Regions from separate parts of the Cytobacillus oceanisediminis genome, predicted to be linked through region 1. Evidence: a T-box and tRNA genes for the amino acid it is inferred to sense, from the RefSeq annotation. Region 1 holds a T-box; the other holds one or more tRNA genes.
What was found. The T-box of region 1 lies ahead of trpS (tryptophan--tRNA ligase). A T-box ahead of a tRNA ligase gene usually reads a tRNA of that ligase, here a tRNA-Trp.

Region 1 (4,432 bases):
ATTATATTGAAAATGATCTTTCTGAGCTGCCACAACAACTGCTAGATGATATTTATCAAAAAGCTTACTTAAGGAAAAATCATGAACGCATTCAATTGGAGTATTGCTTTGTTGTATCAGATGGGACAGGCATATTGGCAGTCGATACGATCGGCTACAATATCCCTATCAGGAAAAGCAGACTTATCCCCCGGCAGGAGCAGCTGGCATATGAAATGCTTGAAAATCACGAAGCGGCAAACTACTCATTTAATGATCAAACAGCATTAAAGGAATTTCATATCCTTTCTCCATCTCCGGATTTGATGGCAGGCCTGACGAGAAAAGAAAGACAGCTTAAGCAGCTGCTGTTTATGGCGCTGGATCAGCTTCACTCCTCCAAAAATGATGCTGAGATCCGTTATTGGTATACGGAGTGGAGCCCGGAACGCTATTCGAAAATACAGTCAATGAATTTCGAAGAGGCATGGTATGAACTTTACGATGAAAGTAAATACGGCTGGTCAGGTAAACACGAAAAGTTTTGTGAAAATTTAATAAAAGGACAGCCGTTTTTTGAGAAGTTGTGGGAAATGGAGCATGGTCCAAAAGTGAATTAGTTTAAAATAAAAAACAGCCAAAAGGCTGTTTTTTATTTAAGGAAAGGAATGTATAAATTCTAAACTTAGATAACTGTCTAGCTCCAGGCGCCATCGGCTCGAGGTCATAAGCCGATAAGCGGGCGCCTTCCGCTTTTCTTATCTCTTTCGGCCGAGTCCCATGGCACTTTCCATTTTTTTTATCATTTTGTATGCAGACTTATTCGCTTTTTCAGCTCCCTGATCAAGAACAAGATCAAGTTCTTCCGATTCCATTAGCGCATAATATTTATCCTGAATAGGCTTAATTGCTCCAACAACAACATCTGACAGGCCGGCTTTAAAATCTCCATATCCTTTGCCTTCGTATTCTTTTTCGATTTCCGCAACAGTTTTCCCTGAAAGGATTGAGTAAATGGAAAGGAGATTGGATACTCCCGGTTTGTTTTCCTTATCATATTTAACAATGCCTTCAGAATCTGTTACGGCACTTTTTATTTTCTTTTCAATTTGTTTTGGATCATCTAATAATGATATAAATGACTTTTTATTGGGATCAGACTTGCTCATTTTCTTTAATGGATCCTGAAGGGACATAACCCTAGCGCCAGCTTTGGCGATTCTTACATCAGGAATAGTGAAGATGTCGTTGTACTTCTTATTGAATCTTTCTGCAAGATCGCGAGTTAATTCCAGGTGCTGCTTTTGATCCTCTCCAACAGGAACCAGGTCAGTGTTGTATAGAAGGATATCTGCAGCCATCAGAGGGGGATAGGTCAGCAGTCCTGCAGATACAGCATCTTTACCTTCTGATTTGTCTTTGAACTGGGTCATGCGTTCGAGCTCACCGATGTAAGAAACACATTGCATCATCCATCCTGCCTGGGCATGGGCTGGAACTTCCGATTGGATGAATAGGGTGGATTTTTCAGGATCGATTCCAACAGCCAAATATAGAGCTGCCAGGCTTCGGATGTTTTTTCTTAATTCCAGTCTGTCCTGGGGTACTGTTATTGCGTGCTGGTCAACAATGCAAAAATAGCAATTGTAGTCATTCTGCAGTTCAACAAATTGCTTCATGGCACCGATGTAATTTCCAAGGGTAATTGTCCCGCTGGGCTGGATGCCGGAAAATATAGTTTTCATGTTTTTCCTCCTTTAATCGGCTTAAAAGATCATGAATTGACAGGCAGTGAAGAGCAATATTTGTGCTGTAAGCATAAAAAAGCATAAAAAAGAACCATTCATCCCTATAAAATAGGGACGAATGGTCCGCGTTGCCACCCTAATTACTCAAATACTGAGTCACTCTGCCCTATGCAGAATAATGCATAGGTCCCCGATAACGCAGGGAAACGCCTGAAAAATTCAGAAGCTCAAAAGTCCATTCGATTTACCGGGCTGCCTGTTTGCACCCTCCACAGACTCTCTGTTAAACCCTCAGTAAATGTACTACTCTTTTTTCATTGCCGACTAGATAATTAATTTATATTTGTATTATATAATAAGTTAAACTATCCGGATACAAAAATCAAGCTAATAAAAGGAAAAATGAAAGTCATCGATAGCCTCTATTTCAAAGCTGTATTTCACAATATATGGGTGATAATTCCTATTAAAATAGCAAAAATCTTAAAAGAAAAAATTTTTATAATCTCAAAAATCTTAATTTATAAGACTTTTTGACGAAAAATGTCATACTCGATTGGATTGCATGTACAAAAGCCACTTGCAATAAGTTTTTAAACTATTTATAATAAACGTAACAAACATAATCTTTACGAATTTGTTACATTTAAAACAAAACTATATCACTCCAGATAGCGAGAGTATGGTGCATATTGAGTAAGTTTATAGCTTACATATTATAGATTCATTCTTTTGATCTGAATTGTCAGAATATAAGGATAATCTATCTTTAAGAGAATATAAACTTGCTTTTTTTGTTGCCTTTTAAATAGTCTGCAAATTTTTTAAATTTAATTAACAGACTATTTGAGCAATATATCTGGGGCGCACAGTTGTGTTTTTTGTGAAAGGCAAGCGTAAGGATATTGTTTGAGGAAATTAAATAGGGGGTTACTACCGTGAACAAAAGATTATCGATCTTTTTTAGCATGCTGCTTGTGCTAAGCATGTTCCTTGCTGCATGCAGCGGCGGCGGAGACAATGCTGATGGCGGCGACAAAGGCGGAGATGACGGCGGAAAGTCCGATGTACCGCAGGAACTACGAGTAAATATCAACACTGAACCACCATCTTTAAACCCAGGTTTAGCACAGGATTCAACTTCTGGAACTGTTCTGCGAAATGTCTTAGAAGGTCTTACTCGCATCAGTCCTGAGGGCAAACCTGAAAATGCAATGGCAGAAGACATCAAAGTTTCTGAAGATGGAAAAACTTATACTTTCACAATTCGCGATGCTAAATGGTCAAATGGCGACCCTGTAATCGCTAAAGACTTTGAATATGCTTGGAAATGGGCATTAGATCCTGCCAACAACTCAACTTATGCTTACCAGCTTTACTACCTTGAAGGCGCTGAAGCATTCAACACAGGCAAAGGTGAAAAGGATGCTGTTGGTGTTAAAGCTGTCGATGAGAAAACTTTAGAAGTTAAATTAGTAAACCCAACACCATATTTTGAAGAATTAACTGCTTTCTATACTTATCTGCCAGTTAACAGCAAGATTGCTGAAGCTAACCCAGAATGGGCAACTGACGCTGGTGAAAATTTCACTACTAACGGTCCTTTCCATTTAGCTGAATGGGCTCACAGTGACAAGATCGTTCTTGAGAAGAGCGAAACATACTGGGATGCTGAAACAGTTAAGCTGGACAGCATTGAAATGATTATGATCAATGATCCTAATACTGAATTATCTATGTTTGACAACGGCGAACTAGATTGGGCTGGAGCTCCAACAGGTGCCCTTCCAACTGACGCTATGCAGGCTCTTAAAGACGAAGGCCGCTTAGTTACTCAACCAATCGCAGGTATTTACAATTACAAGTTTAATACAACTGTAGAACCATTTAATAACGTTAATATCCGTAAGGCATTTGCACATGCTATCAACCGTCAGGAGCTAATTGATAACATCCTTCAGGGTGAACAGCTTCCAGCAATGGCGATTGTCCCTCCATCAATGTTTGAAGAGAATGAAAAAGGTTATTTCTCTGACAATGATGTAGAAAAAGCAAAAGAATATTTACAAAAGGGTCTTGAAGAGCTTGGATTGAAAGATGCTTCTGAACTTCCAGCTGTAACTCTTTCTTACAACACTTCTGAAGCACATCAAAAGATTGCCCAGGCAATTCAGGATATGTGGAAGCAGAACCTTGGTGTTGAAGTAACTCTAGATAACTCAGAGTGGAATGTATATCTTGATAAATTAGACCAAATGGATTACCAAGTGGCTCGTTTGGGCTGGTTGGGTGACTTTAACGATGCAATCAACTTCTTAGAAATGTACCGTGACGCTGATGGCGGTAACAACAATACTGGATGGGAAAGCAAAGAGTTCCAGGATCTGCTTGCTAAATCTGCAACAGAAACTGACCCTGAAGCACGCCAGCAGTTATTGAAGGATGCTGAAGCAATCTTCATGGAAGATATGCCAGTAGCTCCAATCTATTTCTATACTAACAACTGGGTACAGGCTGAGAACCTTAAAGATGTTGCAGTATCCGGTCTAGGTGATGTCCAGTATAAGTGGGCACACTTCGAATAAACATAGCTAACTTTACGAAAGGTATATGGGATGCTCAATCCCATATACCTTCGTTTCTGATTAAGGCATTGTAATAAATTGGAGGTGTTTGACAATGGCGAAATATATTGGAAAACGCTT
Region 2 (4,432 bases), on a different replicon from region 1:
CGGCCAGTAATTGTGATTTGTTGGTACATGTTATTCCCTCCGAATTGTTTATTGTATATAGGTTTCTTCCGCTACATATTCATCCAGCGGCTTTAATAACGAAAATACAGCGTCCTTATTGGACATTTTCTTTTCTTGAAAATCTTTCATAAACGGATTTTCTGAAAGTTCAGCTCCATAAGAGGACCTAATATTATTCTGGCTAAGAAAATTTTCAAGTGCCTTATTTGCTTCCTGGACTTGCTCTGGAGTTGGATAAGGAAGATCAGATTGGCATTTATAATAGGTATGATTCCTGCAGCCAACGGCATAAACACTGTTCCCGTTATAATAGCTTTGATGGCGGATGCCAAGCTTGTCCAATAAAGGGATCATCGTTTTTGGAACGGGTGCACCAGATGTTCTCTCCCTGCGGTTATAAACATGCAAAAGATTAAATTCAATCCTATACTTTGGATGACCGGCTTGGTGCAAATAATGTTCATAACGGGGCGTATGAAATGTAAAAAGGACGCTTCCTACTGTCAATTTCTTATGCATTGCCATGGTTATGAACACCTCTTTTCATTTTTCTTGAATTTTCGGTAGCATTTACGGCATACGCTTTTGTAGCTTTCATTGCCTCCTACCTGAATCACTTCCCCATCAAAGACAGGCTGGCCATTAACTAGGCGCATATTTCGAATCGCTTTATTTTCACAGTAGATGCACTGGTTCTTGACTTCCCGGATGCTGTCCGCATTGTCCACCAAGCTTTGAGAGCCTGGAAATTGCTTTCCTTGGAAATCTGTCAATAAACCATAGGCAACGACATTGATCCCTGCTTCATCTACAAGCTGAGCCAGGAGCTCAATCATTTCCGGCGTCATAAATTGGACTTCATCAATAAAGAGCCATTCAGGTTTATACCGGTTCACCCATATCAGAATATCCATGGGATGCGATACCGGTGTGCAATCCATCTCAATACTCAGGGCACGGGACTTAACCTTTCTATCCCTGGTATCCTTTGAACTCTTAATGATATGAAATCTCTTCCCCTGCTCCCTAAAATTGAAAGCAGTCATTAGGAGGTTAGCGGATTTCGAACTATTCATGCTGCCATAGTAAAAGACCAATTTGGCCATAAGACCTTCTCTCCTTCATGCTGTGAATCAGTGTAGAACGACTTGATGCATTCTTGCATCTGCCAGTAGTAGTTGAGTCCATTCACCGGCATGTGTCTCTAAATAGCGGAAAAACCCTTCTTGCTCGGCATTCCCAGATTTAAAATCAAAAACCCATACCAGCCCATTGACGATATCAAGTGTCTCGTTTTTGGTCTGATCGTTAAAAGCGAATAAGAAGTTTTCCGTCCCCTGCCCGAGTTTTATCTTGATCGTCATGGTAATGATGGCGGCAGTGGTATCTTTTGTTGCATTCGGGAATAGGCGCTTAAACGATTGAATGGTAAAGTGATTGTCGTTTTGAATGTCCTCCCCTTTAAAGATGGAAGCATCTTTTAAGTCTTTCACGCTCAGAATAAAATGATTGCGGTGGAACTTGGTCAGGTTATTTTCATGGATGGTTGATAGCTGTAACAATGTGATGAACTCCTCTCCGAAATAGAACGTAAGCAGTTAATTATTAAAAATCAAGACCCTAAATAAAAAAACCGTCCATGCCCCCACGGCATAAACGGTTCGGTTTACTGGTTTCCTTAACTTATTGAAATCTTAGCAATTGGCAAAGGCAGCAGGAATCGAACCCGCACCGGAGGTTTTGGAGACCTCTGTTCTACCGTTAAACTATGCCCTCATATTAGGAAGTCTTATCTTTGCGATATCCGTAAAAAGCCACATATTGTGCGATCATCTTTTTTCTTTTTACGTCCGCAAGACTAATAACTTTAGCAGATTTCATTCCTGGTGAACTCCTTCGTGAAGATATGTATGTCCAGCTAAAAGCTGAACCTTTGCTTAATCATTCCTCAGTAAAATCATATGATTGGCCGATGGTGTACCGGCGCCTTCCTGGACATCAAAAGTGAGTCCTTCCAATTCGTATTCGCTTCTTATGATGAAGGTTACAATATCCCTGTCAGAATCGAATAGCGTATCAGTGATGATCACTTCATCCGGCAGCTGAAGCAAAGTGCGTAATAATTCCTGCGTTAGCTGGATTTTACCTTTTGTGTGCATGATGAACATCCTCTTGTTGTATTGCTGGGCCCTAAAGCGGACCCAGCTTGTGGTGGATATCTAAGTTGGTTTGTGTGAATTCTAAGGTGTTAAGCCGCTTCGGGGATTTGAACCCCGTTCCACTACCCTGCTGGGAGCTACCCATGCGGAATTACGTGATTTTGCCCATTAAACTAAAGCAGCATGGCGGGGCTGGTGGCCACTCTTTATATCCGGCAAGACGGAAGCCCCTCTTACTCTGCTGATCTCTTAGGTGTGTACCTTTGTGAACATGCCTCCGATGAATACAGCTGCAGCCTGTAAACTTTTTGGGGAAACACACAAAGGTATGTATTGCTCAATACCCTGACTGAGCAATTTAAATTCAACCCTTAGCACATCAAAAGTCAATACCCAAAATAAAAAAAGTCCGCAATTTTTCTGCGGACTCTTCTAAACAATAAGTTTAATTTCTTCGCTGGTAGATTATTTTTTCTAGACTATCACTATCAAAATCTGTTAGACTTATGATAGTAAGCAGTAAACTTAGTTTACTTTTTTATACCCAGGTACCAAAATGGGAACTTTTAATTTGGCAATTGATAGTATGTAGTGCCATCCCTTTTAAACTTATCCAAAAAGAGATACCCGCCCCTTTTTAGACCAGCAAGGGTATCAAAAAAGTTCTTCCATTTAAGGCCATATTCTTCAAATAGTATCTTCACTAATTGAGTATGTGTCACAACCTGGTGTTTCTTTAGTATGTCAGTGATCAGGCGAGATAATTCCGCATAGGAAATTTGCCCTCTGTGATTAGTTGACTTACTAAAAAATGATGGCTGGTGAACTTTTTCAGATTCAGTTTCAGGCTTAACCTTCGTTTGAACTGGTTCAGGTTCAACTGGTGCATTTTTTTGCTCAAGCTCCACAAACTGTTCTAGAATCTTGGCTTGCTCATCAAGAATTGAATAGCGGAGCAACAAAGCCTGTTTGATATCCATTTTTCCAAAATCCATACTGTTTATTAACCTCCAAAAAATAGTATTTTTGTAACTCGACACTATAATTCTACTATTTTTATAGCTGTTTGGCTAGGAGGATAATATAAAAAGCCGGGCATTTTTTGCTCGGCTTTACTTATTATGCCAATTTTAAACCTTTCATTTTAAGTACAGTACGGCCAATATGTACCATTCTAGGGTTCCAGAACTCGTCCCCTATATGTTTTTCAAGGTCATCCGCACTGACAACCTTTAGCCACTTGGAATAGTGAGGCTTGCTTACATATTCCCCGCTTTCAATCAATTCGAGCTTTTTATGCCGGTCTCCAAGCTTAAATTCTATCGTCTTATTGTCCTTATCCAATTTAATATAAACCTTATGATAAGGATTATACTTGCTGACATGTTCAACATATCCCTCTGTATTGATAGTTTCATAATAAATATTTTCTTCAACGGAAGCAGCTGACAGCCCTATTTCCCCCAGCATGATCACATCTTTCATGTCCTCATGAAAAAAGATAAGTTCAGCTTTACTGATAAGATCAATTATTTCTCCCCTAATTTTCTTTTCCATTTTATAAGTGCCTTCAGGAGAAAACTTGTAAATCCAATACTGTGCATCATCTTTTGCCTTTTCCAATGCTTTTAATAGATTTTCCTTCATAACATTCCCTCCTTAAAAATAAAAAAAGACAGATACACTTGGTATCTGCCAATCTCCAATTTTATGCTATTTAATTATAGCACCTGTGCCAGGTCCAGCAAAAATCTGAACGCGCCCAAAAGAGCTCGTCTGAATTTCGTATATATGGTTACCGCGAGACTTTAAGATTTCGTAGGTTAAACCGCCGAATTTCTTAGGCGCAAGCATTCCCTTCTCATTTCCGGCTACAGGAGCCTTATTAGTAGGATATACACGCCAAGTATCAGCAGTAGCTGGAAGAAAAAGCTTCTTTTTGGCCACGGGTTTTGGAGCGGGACTGGGTTTTGGTGCAGGAGCAGGTTTGGGAGCAGCTTGCATGGGTTCATGTGCCACTTTGCCTTTTACAGACAGTTTTTGTCCGATAGACAGTTCATTAGAAGGAAGGCCGTTAGCCTTCTTAAGTTCGTCTACAGTCATATCGAACTTCTTCGCAAGGCTGTACAATGTATCGCCTGAAACGACTGTGTAGACAGCACCAGTTACTGATAATACTTGTCCAACAGACAATGAATCAGAAGTAAGGCCATTCCACTCTTTCAAGTTGGCTACAGTTGTTTTGTATTGAA

Region 2: it encodes a tRNA-Trp, which carries the amino acid that the T-box ahead of trpS (tryptophan--tRNA ligase) is inferred to sense. The anticodon was not compared.

The regions. Positions count from the first base shown of each region.
Region 1 covers NZ_CP065511.1:1,672,241-1,676,672, forward strand. Annotated here, with positions in the region: gene IRB79_RS08645 (YjbA family protein) at 1-599, shown strand, start outside; gene trpS (tryptophan--tRNA ligase) at 738-1,724, opposite strand; T-box leader at 1,835-2,054, opposite strand; gene IRB79_RS08655 (peptide ABC transporter substrate-binding protein) at 2,666-4,312, shown strand; gene IRB79_RS08660 (ABC transporter permease) at 4,407-4,432, shown strand, end outside.
Region 2 covers NZ_CP065512.1:73,027-77,458, reverse strand. Annotated here, with positions in the region: gene IRB79_RS27150 (single-stranded DNA-binding protein) at 1-29, opposite strand, end outside; gene IRB79_RS27145 (hypothetical protein) at 49-546, opposite strand; gene IRB79_RS27140 (thymidine kinase) at 549-1,127, opposite strand; gene IRB79_RS27135 (hypothetical protein) at 1,155-1,583, opposite strand; tRNA gene IRB79_RS27130 (tRNA-Trp) at 1,724-1,797, opposite strand; gene IRB79_RS27125 (hypothetical protein) at 1,959-2,180, opposite strand; gene IRB79_RS27120 (hypothetical protein) at 2,747-3,175, opposite strand; gene IRB79_RS27115 (hypothetical protein) at 3,300-3,827, opposite strand; gene IRB79_RS28115 (peptidoglycan recognition protein family protein) at 3,894-4,432, opposite strand, start outside.